One region of the Janibacter sp. FSL W8-0316 genome, then DNA from elsewhere that is predicted to be linked to it. Evidence: riboswitches for the same ligand, from Rfam matches in the RefSeq annotation. Region 1 holds a riboswitch; the other holds the start of a gene.

Region 1 (5,175 bases):
TGTCGGCCGACAGCGCCTCCCACGGCGCCATCGTCCCCCGCTTGCCGTCGGCCTGGCGGCAGCTCTCGGACAGGACGTACGGGGCGATGCCGCGCTGCTCGAGCAGGTCAGGGGTGAGGTTCTTCTCCTCGGAGTAGCCGTAGTTCCAGCCGGCGAGCATGACGTCCGGCTTCTGCGCGATGACGTTCTCCATCGTCGGGTAGTCCTTCGTCGCCACGGGGAGTGCGTCGACGACGTCCGCGCCGTAGGCGGTGGAGAGCGCGGCCTTGGTGTCGCTCAGCCCGCTGACGCCGGCCACCTGGTCCTGTGCGCCGAGCGAGAGCACCATGGCGAGCAGGTTGCCGTCACCGCCGACGTAGATCCGCTCCGCAGGCGAAGGGAGGGTCACGTCGGTGTCGCAGTTGGAGATCGTCACCTCGCCGTCGGCGGCGGTGGTGTCGGTGCCGCTGTCACCGCCGCAGGCGGCGAGCAGGCCCGCCGCGAGGACCGCGACGGTGGCGTGGGCAGGGCGAAGGGGGATCATGCGTGGGCCTTCTGGTGGGCGGGGACGGGCGCTCCTGCGCCCACGACGAGGTGGACCCGACCGGTGGCCGGGTCGGTGAGGTGCCGCGCCTCGACGTCGAAGACCTCGCGCAGGACCTCTGGGGTGAGCACGTCGGCCGGGTGACCGACGCCGTGCAGGCGGCCGTCGTGCAGGACCGCGACGGTGTCGAAGTGGGCGGCCGCGAGCTGCAGGTCGTGCACGGCGGCGATCACGGTGCACCCGAGCGAGCGCACCGTCTCGAGCAGCTGGATCTGGTGGTGCACGTCGAGGTGGTTGGTCGGCTCGTCGAGGACGAGCAGGTCGCTGCCCTGCGCGATGCCGCGGGCGAGCATCGCCCGGCGGCGCTCGCCACCGGACAGGTGCTGGCAGGGGTGGTCGACCTTGTCCGCGAGGTCGACGTGCTCGAGGGCGGCGAGGACGAGGTGACGCTGCCCCTTCGCGTCGAGGGCCCACGGCGGCCGGTGGGGGATGCGGCCCATGGCGACCATCTCGCCGACGAGGAGGTCCTCGGGCGGTCCGTCCTCCTGCGCGACGTGGGCCAGGCGGGTCGCCCGCTGCCGCGGGGTCAGGTCGGCCATGTCGACACCGTCGACCTGCACGGTCCCGGCGACGGGGCGGCGCAGGCCGGTGAGGGCCCGCAGGAGCGTCGACTTGCCGCTGCCGTTGCGCCCGACGATCGCGAGCATCGAGCCGCGCGGCACGTCGAGATCGACGTCGGAGACGATGGTGCGCCCGCCGATCGCGGCGGCGAGCCCGTGGCAGGTCAGGTGGCTCATTCGCCGCCTCCCGAGTAGGTGTAGTGACGGCGGCCGAGCAGCAGCAGGAAGACCGGCGCCCCGACCAGACCGGTGACCACGCTGAGCGGGATCTCCTGGGGCGCCACGACGGTCCGGGCCGCGACGTCGACCCAGAGCATGAAGAGGGCGCCACCGACCGCGGCGACCGGCAGGACGACGCGGTGCCGTGCCCCGACGACGATCCGGGCCAGGTGCGGGACGACGAGACCGACGAAGCCGATGCCCCCGGACACCGCGACGAGCACGCCGACGAGCACGGAGACGAGGACGAAGAGGGCGATGCGCAGGCCCTTGACCGGCACGCCGAGCGCCGAGGCCACGTCGGCGCCGGCGGCGAGCGCGTCGAGCCACGAGTGCAGCGCGACGAGCAGGAGCGTCGCGAGCACGACGACGATGACCGACGGCAGGATCTGCTCCCACACCGAGCCGGAGAGGCTGCCGAGCAGCCAGAAGAGCACCGACTGGGTCGCCCGCGGGTCGGCGCTGAAGAAGACGAGGAAGCTCGAGACGGACGAGAAGGCGGCCGACATGACCACTCCCGTGAGCACGAGCCGAAGGGGGGTGATCCCGCCCTGGGCCATGGAGATCCCGAAGACGAGGGCGGTCGCGAGCAGCGCGCCGCCGAGGGCGCCGGCGGACAGCGCCCAGATGCCCAGACCGCTGAAGACCCCGAGGACGATGACGAGCGTGGCGCCGACGCCGGCGCCCGAGGAGACCCCGAGCAGGTAGGGGTCGGCGAGCGGGTTGCGCACGAGCGTCTGCATGCACGCACCGGCGATGGACAGCCCCGCGCCGACGACGACGGCCATGATGACGCGCGGCGCGCGCAGCTCCCAGACGATCGTGTCGTAGGTCGGGTCGCCGCCCCGGCCGCCGGCGAGCCGCGCGCGCAGCACGTCGACGACGCCGGAGACGCTGAGCGGCTCGGAGCCGAAGGCGAGCGAGACCACCGCGCTCACCGCCGTCGCCACGACGAGCGCGACGAGGAGCGGGACGGCGGGGACACGTCGTCCGCCGGGACGGTCGTGGGACACCGGGGTCTCCAGATGCATCGGGGGCCTGATCGCGAGGCCCGGTCGGATGTGACGAGCCAGCAGGTCTTCGGACTCGGGATCATCCCGACGGGGCGCCTTCCCGGGCTGGTTGCCCAGTGGCGTCGCACCCCGCCAGTCACCCTCACCGCTGCGCGACAGTCCCGGACTCGCACCGGGTTCCCTCTGCACTGGTGTGCGTCTGGCTCGCCCCCGACCCTACGGCACCGCCTGCCGCGACCTCCCTTCGCCTCCTAGACTCGGGGCACACCGCACGCACAGAGGGGACCACCATGCGCGGACGCAGGACCTGGGGTGCGCTCGTCGCGCTGACGCTGACGGTGGGCGGCTGCTCGCTCATCGAGGGCGACGACGACGCGACCTCGTCGCCCACCTCGAGCAGCGCCACGAGCCGGCCGAGCTCGACGCCGGCGCAGTCGAGCTTCGAGCTCTTCGACCCGCCGCGCGAGGGCCGCGACTGGGTGGTCCTCGTCGAGGACCCGGGCGACACCGACCGGGTCGCCGACGAGCTCGAGGCCGGCGGTCTCGCGCTCACCTCCGTCAACACCGCGGTGGGCATGGTGACCCTGCGCAGCGAGGACGACGACGTCGCCGAGCGGGCGAAGGGGGTCGACGGCGTCACCGACGCGGTGACCGACCGCAGCGCCTCCTGGACCCCCGAGCCGCCTGCCGAGCCCGACCCGGGCGACACGACTCCCGCAGCGGACCTCCCTTCGCCCCCGGACGTGCCGGAGGGTGGCGACCCCCTCGACGGCTGGCTTTGGGGCATGGAGGCGGTCAATGCGCGCGGCGCCCACGAGGTGACTCCCGGGCGCCCCGAGGTGCGCGTCGGGGTCATGGACACCGGCATCGACGCCAGCCACCCCGACCTGGCGCCCGTGCTCGACAGGGGCCTGTCCAAGAGCTTCGTCAGCGACATCCCCGACATCGACGGCGAGTGCGAGCACGAGAGCTGCATCGACCCCGTCGGCGAGGACGACGGCGGGCACGGCACCCACGTGGCCGGCACGATCGCCGCCGCGGCCAACGACCTCGGCGTCACCGGCGTGGCCCCGGGCGTGACGCTCGTCGACCTGCGGGCCGGGCAGGACGCCGGGCTCTTCTTCCTCGGCCCCACGGTCAACGCCCTGACCCACGCCGCCGACCAGCGGCTCGACGTGGTCAACATGAGCTTCTACGTCGACCCGTGGCTCTACGCCTGCGAGGGCGGGGCGCCGGGCGACAGCCCGGAGCAGGCCGCCTTCCAGGACGTCATGCTCGAGCTCGTCCACCGGTCGCTCGACCTCACCCACGAGGCCGGCGTGACCCTCGTGACCTCCGCCGGCAACGACGGCGCCGACATGGGCGACCCGAGCCGCGACAGCTCGAGCCCCAACTACGGCGGCGACCCGCGCAACCGGACCATCGACCCAAAGACCTGCGAGCGACTGCCGCTGGCCGGCGAGCACGTCATCTCGGTCGCCTCGGTGGACGAGGGCAATGTGCGCTCGACCTTCAGCAACTGGACCTCGACGCCCGACGACGGCCTCGTCGACGTCGCCGCCCCCGGCGGCGAGGAGACCTCGGGCCGCGGCGGCATCCTCTCCGCGGCCTCGCGCTCCGTGGTCACGGCCGAGGGCCTCGTCGACGCCGAGGGCCGGGTCACCGAGACCGGCGCCGACATCGTCGTGCGCAGCTGCCCCGAGTCGATCAGCGGCAACGACCCCGACCCCGACGGCCGGTGCGGCCTCTACGTCTGGAACCAGGGCACCTCGATGGCCTCGCCCCACGCCTCGGGCGTCGCCGCGCTGATCATCAGCGCCCACGGCGACCGGATGGCCCCGGACGACGTGGCCGAGCGGCTCGGCGAGAGCGCCACCGAGATCCCCTGCCCCGATGACGAAGGAAGCGTGCGTTGCGTCGGCGACGACCAGCGCAACGGTATCTTCGGCGAGGGCGTCGTCAACGCCGACCGGGCGGTGCGCTGACCCCTCCCGGTCGCTGAGGAGGTCGCGCAGCGACCGTCTCGAAGCGCTGCCTCAGCGCACGCACTCGCCCGTCCCGACCTCGGCGCTCGCCCGCAGGCCGTCCTCGACGACCGGGCGGGTCTCCTCGAGGGTGAGCACGTATCCGGTGCGCTCGTCGGTGGGTGACTTCGCGAAGACCGTGCCCACGACCTGGCCCGTCGGGGACAGGAGCGGGCCACCCGAGTTGCCCTGCTGGACCTGCGCATTGATCGAGTAGATGTCGCGGGTGACGCCGAGGGACCCGTCGATGCCGGCCCCGCGGGCCTGCAGGACGTCGCGGACCCGGCCGGCCTCGAGGTCGTAGGGGCCGCCGAGCGGGAACCCGGCGACGACGACGTCGTCGCCGTGGGCCTGCCGCTCGCCGGTGGGCAGGGCCGGCGCCTCGAGGTCGGGCACGGCGAGGACCGCGACATCGCGCTTGGGGTCGAAGGCGACGGTCGTCGCGGCATAGGAGCGCCCGGTACCGCCGACCTGGACCCGGGGTCGGTCGACGCCGGCGACGACGTGCGCATTGGTCACCACCCGCTGGTCGGCGGCCACCCACCCGCTGCCGGTCTGGGTGCGACCGCAGGCGCCGCCCGCGACCCGGACGACCGACTGGCCGGCCGCCTCGATGCCGCGCCCCTGCGTCACCCCCTCGGCCGGGGCGTCGACGGGCCGGATCTCCTCGGGCGCCACGCCCGCGAAGACGCGCGGCAGGCCGCTGTCGAGCGAGCGGTAGGCGCCCGCGACGGCACGGTCGGCCGACGCCGGCATCACGCGGTCGATGCCCTGCA
Region 2 (5,175 bases), 830 kb from region 1:
GATGACGTGCGGGAAGGCGTCGCGGAAGAAGCCCGAGATGCGCACGGTGACGTCGATGCGCGGGCGGCCGAGCTCGGCGAGCGGGATCGGCTCGAGCCCGGTGACGCGGCGGGACTGCTCGTCCCACACCGGGGTCACGCCGAGCAGCGCGAGCACCTCGCCGATGTCGTCGCCGGAGGTGCGCATCGCGCTCGTGCCCCACATCGACAGGCCCACCGAGGTCGGCAGCTCGCCGGTCTCCTCGCGGTAGCGCGCGAGCAGCGAGTCGGCCATCGCCGTGCCGGTCTGGTAGGCCAGCCGCGATGGGATCGCCTTGGGGTCGACGGAGTAGAAGTTGCGCCCCGTGGGCAGGACGTTGACGAGGCCGCGAAGGGGGGACCCGCTCGGCCCCGCGGGGACGTAGCCGCCGTCGAGGGCGTGCAGCACCATCGGCAGCTCGCGCTCGGTCGCGGCGAGCCGCGGCACGACCTGGGTCGCGGCGAACTCGAGCACCCGGGTGACCTCCGCGGCCGCCTCCGGGGCGAGATCGGGCTCGTGCTGCGCGACGAGATCGCCTGCGGCAGAAGGGGACCAGTCCGCGGCGGCGAGGGCCTCGACGAGGTGACGGGCCCTCCCTTCGACCGCATCGGTCTCGGTGGTCGAGGCGTCCTCGGCGAGGCCGAGCGCCGCCCGCAGGCCCGGGACGGACCCGACCTGGCCGGAGAAGACCTGCGCGGCCCGCAGGACCGCGAGCACGAGGTTGACCAGCTCCTCGCCCTGCGGCGCCTGGCCGAGGACGTGGAGGCCGTCGCGGATCTGGACGTCCTTGATCTCGCAGAGCCAGCCGTCGACGTGCATGACGAGGTCGTCGAAGCCGTCGGCGTCGTCGAGGTCGACGTCGTCGCCCAGCCCGAGGTCGACGTGCATCTGCGCGGCGTGCAGCAGCTGCCAGATCTCGCCACGCAGGGCCGGCGCCTTGGCCGGGTCCATGACCGAGACGTTGCCGTACTCGTCGAGGAGCTGCTCGAGGCGAGAGATGTCGCCGTAGGACTCGGCGCGGGCCATCGGCGGGACGAGGTGGTCGACGATCGTCGCGTGGGCACGGCGCTTGGCCTGCGTGCCCTCACCGGGGTCGTTGACGAGGAAGGGGTAGACGAGCGGCAGGTTGCCCAGGGCAGCGTCAGTGCCGCACGAGGCGGACATCGCGAGGTTCTTGCCGGAGAGCCACTCGAGGTTGCCGTGCTTGCCGACGTGGACGACCGCGTGGGCGCCGAACTCCTCCTCGATCCAGCGATAGGTCGCGAGGTAGTGGTGGGTCGGCGGCAGGTCAGGGTCGTGGTAGATCGCGATGGGGTTCTCGCCGAAGCCGCGGGGCGGCTGGACGAGCAGGGCGACATTGCCGCGGACGAGCGCCGCGGTGACGATCTCCTGCTCTCGAGGCTCCTCCGTCGCACCTCGACCCACGTCCCGCACGAAGACCTCGCCGGGCGCCTCGCCCCAGTGCTCGGTCATCGCCTCGCGCAGGTCGGTGGGGAAGGCGTCGAACCACTCCCGGTAGCGCGCGGCCGGGATGCGCACCTGCGCGCCCTCGACCTGCTCCTGGGTGAGCCACTCCTCGTCCTGCCCACCGGCGGCGATGAGCTCGTGGATGAGGGCATTGCCCGACGTCGTGTCAGCGGCCTCGCCTTCGACCGGAGGGAGCGGGTCCATCCCGACGAAGCCGTCACCGAGGTCGTAGCCTGCCTCCCGCATCGCGCGCAGCAGGCGGATCGTCGAGACCGGGGTGTCGAGGCCGACGGCATTGCCCAGGCGGGAGTGCTTCGTCGGGTAGGCCGAGAGGACGACGGCGATCTTGCGCTCGGCGACGGGCGTCGAGCGCAGGCGCGCGTGGTTGACCGCGATGCCGGCGACGCGGGAGGCGCGCTCGGGGTCGGCGACGTAGTGCGGCAGGCCCTCGTCGTCGAACTCCTTGAAGGAGAAGGCGACCGTGATGAGGCGGCCGTCGAACTCGGGGACGGCGACCTGGGTCGCGACGTCGAGCGGGCTCATGCCGTCGTCGGACTCCTCCCAGTCGGCGCGGCCCCAGGTGAGGCACAGGCCCTGGAGGATCGGGATGTCGAGGGCGGCGAGCTTCTCCACGTCCCAGGCCTCGTCGTCCTCGCCGGCGCCGGCGGTGGCGGGCTTGGTGCCGCCGGCCGCGAGGACCGTCGTGACGAGCGCGTCGAGGGTGCCGAGGTGCTCGAGCAGACCGTCGGGGGCGTCGCGCAGCGAGGCGGAGTGGATGACGACGCCCTGGCCGCCGGCAGCGTCGATCGCGTCGGCGAGCGCGTGCGCGTAGTCGGTGTTGCCGGCGGCGTACTGGGCCCGGTAGATGAGGACGCCGACGCGGGGACGACGGGTGTCGCTGCCGGAGGTGTCGAGGGCGGCGGGCTCGTCGCGCTCGAGGACGCCCCACTGGGGCAGCGCCTGCGGCGCCTCGAAGCCCTCGCCGGTGAGCAGGAGGGTGTCGCCGAGGAAGGCGTGCAGCTGCGCGAGGTTGGCCGGTCCCCCTTCGGCCAGGTAGCGGTGGGCCTCCGCGGCGGTGCCGGGCGGGACCGTCGACAGCTCCATGAGCGCGGCGTCGGGCTCCTGGGTGCCGCCGAGGACGACGAGCGGGGCGCTGGCCGAGCGCAGGTCGGCGAAGCCCTCCCACAGCCCCTGCGGGGAGCCGAGGTAGCGCACGACGACGATGTCGGCACCGGCGACGCGCTCGGCGATCTGCTCGTCGGTGAGGCGGGCCGGGTTGCCGACGACGTAGTCGACGCCAGCGCTGCGCGCGCTCAGCAGGTCGGTGTCGGAGGTGGACAGCAGGGCGACGGTGGTCACGTCTGGCTCCTTGGCGGGGGTCCGCGCCCCGCGATCGAAGGGAGGGACCCGCACGGTCTCGTGCAGGCCGGCCGACAGAGCGTGTCTGACTCGCGAAGGGGGCTTCGCTCACAGTGGCGGGACCGTCCCGGACTTGCACCGGGTTCCGCGCTGCTCGGTTGCGGGCAGCCTACCGGGGGCCCGCAGTAGCGCGGCAGCGCTGTGAGTACACCGCCGCGTAGGCTGCCCTGCCGTGAGCACACCGACGCCCTCCCGCAGCGGGGCCGACCGCTGCCCGGGGCTGCTCACCCCCTTCGTCTCGGCAGACGGGGCGATGGTGCGCCTGCGGGTGCCGGGAGGCCGGGTGGACGCCGCCAGCCTGCTCGAGATCTCTTCTCTCGCAAGCCGGTTCGGCAACCCGGACATCACGGTCACCTCGCGCGGCAGCCTGCAGCTGCGCGGCCTGCCCGACCCGCTCCCTCGCGAGCTCATCACGGCGATCGACGACCTCGGGCTCGTCCCCTCCGGGCCGCACGACAAGGCGCGCAACATCGTCGGCGATCCACATGCCGGACTCGACGACCTCGTGACCGCCCTCGACGAGGAGCTGCTCGCGGACCCCGGGCTGGCGGAGCTGCCGGGCCGCTTCCTGCTCGCCGTCGCCTCCCCCGACGGGCCCGTGCTCGCCGAGCCGTGGGACGTCGCGGTCATCGCCCCGCCCCTGCCTGAGCCCACGCTGCCTGAGGTGCGACGAAGGAGCCTCGAAGGCACCGCACAGGTCGTCGCCGACGGTCGCGCAGTCACCGTCTCGCGCGCCCGGGCCGCCGCGACGGCTCTCGACGTCGCCCGGCGCTTCCTCGCCGCCCGGACCGACACCCGCACGTGGAACCTGCGCGACCTGCCCGACGAGGACCGGGGCGACCTGCTGCCGGGGGGCTCCCCCTTCGACGTCGTGGCGGGCGACCCACCTGAGCCGGGGCCGGCGGGGGACGACCTCGTGGCGCTCGTGCCGCTGGGGCTGCTGACTCCGGCGATGGTGGAGGGGCTTCGAGAGGTCGCCGGGTCTCGAGAGTCGTCGCAGGGCTCCTCCCACCTCGACCAGCGGATCGTCGTCACGCCCTGGCGCTCGGTCGTCGTGCCGGGGGCCGCGGGGCGGGCCGAGGAGCTCGCGGCGGCCGGCTTCGCCACGGCCGCCGACTCCCCCTGGACCGTCCTCACCGCCTGCGCCGGAGCCCCCTCGTGCGGGCGGACGACGACCCGCACGCGCGACCTCGCCAGGGAGGCCGCCCCCTTCGTCGACGTCGCCGGACCGGCCGTGCACGTCATCGGCTGCGAGCGCTCGTGCGGCCACCCCGCCCGCGCCCACGCGACCGCCCTCAACCCCACCAACGCAGCGGATGTCGTTGCGGCACAACACGAGAAGGCTTGATGAACCCCCTTCGCCAACCGCCTCGCCGGTACGACTACGTCACCGACGGGCAGGAGATCTACCGCCGCTCCTTCGGGATGATCCGCGACGAGGCCGACCTCAGCGGTCTGCCCGCCGACCTCCACGGTGCTGCCGTGCGGATCATCCACGCCGCTGGTGACGTCGGCATCACGAGCGAGATCGCCGGCCACCCCGAGGTCGCCGCTGCCGCCCACGCTGCGCTCGTCGCCGGGGCGCCGATCCTCACCGACAGCAACATGCTCGCGCAGGGCGTCACCCGCCGCCGCCTGCCCGTCGACAACGAGGTGGTCTGCACCCTGCGCGAGCCGCAGGTGCCCGACCTCGCCGCCCAGTGGGGCACGACCCGCGCGGCCGCCGCCGTCTCCCTCTGGGGCGAGCGGCTCGAGGGTGCCGTCGTCGCGATCGGCAATGCGCCGACCGCCCTCTTCCACCTGCTCGAGCTGCTCCACGACGGCGCCCCGTGTCCGGCCGCGATCGTCGGGATGCCCGTCGGCTTCGTCGGGTCCGCGGAGTCCAAGGTCGCCCTCGCCGAGCACGACCTGCCCGGCGGCCCGGTCCCCTGGCTCGTCGTCCACGGCCGCCGCGGCGGGTCCGCGATGGCCGCTGCCGCGCTCAACGCCCTCGCCCACCGGGACGAGCTGGCATGAGCGGCGGCCGCTTCTACGGCGTCGGCATCGGCCCCGGCGACCCCGAGCTCATCACTCTCAAGGCCGCCCGGCTCATCCGTGACGCCGACGTCATCGCCTACCACGCGGGCACCGGCAAGCAGTCGCTCGCGCGCTCCATCGCCGCCGACCTCATCCCCGAGGGCGCCATCGAGGAAGAGCTGCGCTACCCGGTGACGACCGGCTTCACCGACCACCCTCGCGGCTACTACGGGGCCCTCGCCGACTTCTACGACG

Evidence for each region. A riboswitch is a leader RNA that binds a small molecule or an ion and turns the genes downstream of it on or off. The one in region 1 is predicted to bind cobalamin.
Region 2: it holds a riboswitch for cobalamin, as region 1 does, so the genes downstream of both, cobN (cobaltochelatase subunit CobN) here and NYE39_RS12490 (FecCD family ABC transporter permease) in region 1, are expected to answer to the same signal.

What each region holds. Positions count from the first base shown of each region.
Region 1 is NZ_JBBOQX010000001.1:2,539,185-2,544,359, reverse strand. It holds gene NYE39_RS12500 (ABC transporter substrate-binding protein) at 1-523, opposite strand, end outside; gene NYE39_RS12495 (ABC transporter ATP-binding protein) at 520-1,320, opposite strand; gene NYE39_RS12490 (FecCD family ABC transporter permease) at 1,317-2,375, opposite strand; cobalamin riboswitch at 2,417-2,594, opposite strand; gene NYE39_RS12485 (S8 family peptidase) at 2,666-4,360, shown strand; gene NYE39_RS12480 (MarP family serine protease) at 4,412-5,175, opposite strand, start outside.
Region 2 is NZ_JBBOQX010000001.1:3,373,400-3,378,574, reverse strand. It holds gene cobN (cobaltochelatase subunit CobN) at 1-2,844, opposite strand, end outside; cobalamin riboswitch at 2,904-3,033, opposite strand; gene NYE39_RS16530 (hypothetical protein) at 3,077-4,252, shown strand; gene NYE39_RS16525 (precorrin-8X methylmutase) at 4,252-4,920, shown strand; gene NYE39_RS16520 (precorrin-2 C(20)-methyltransferase) at 4,917-5,175, shown strand, end outside.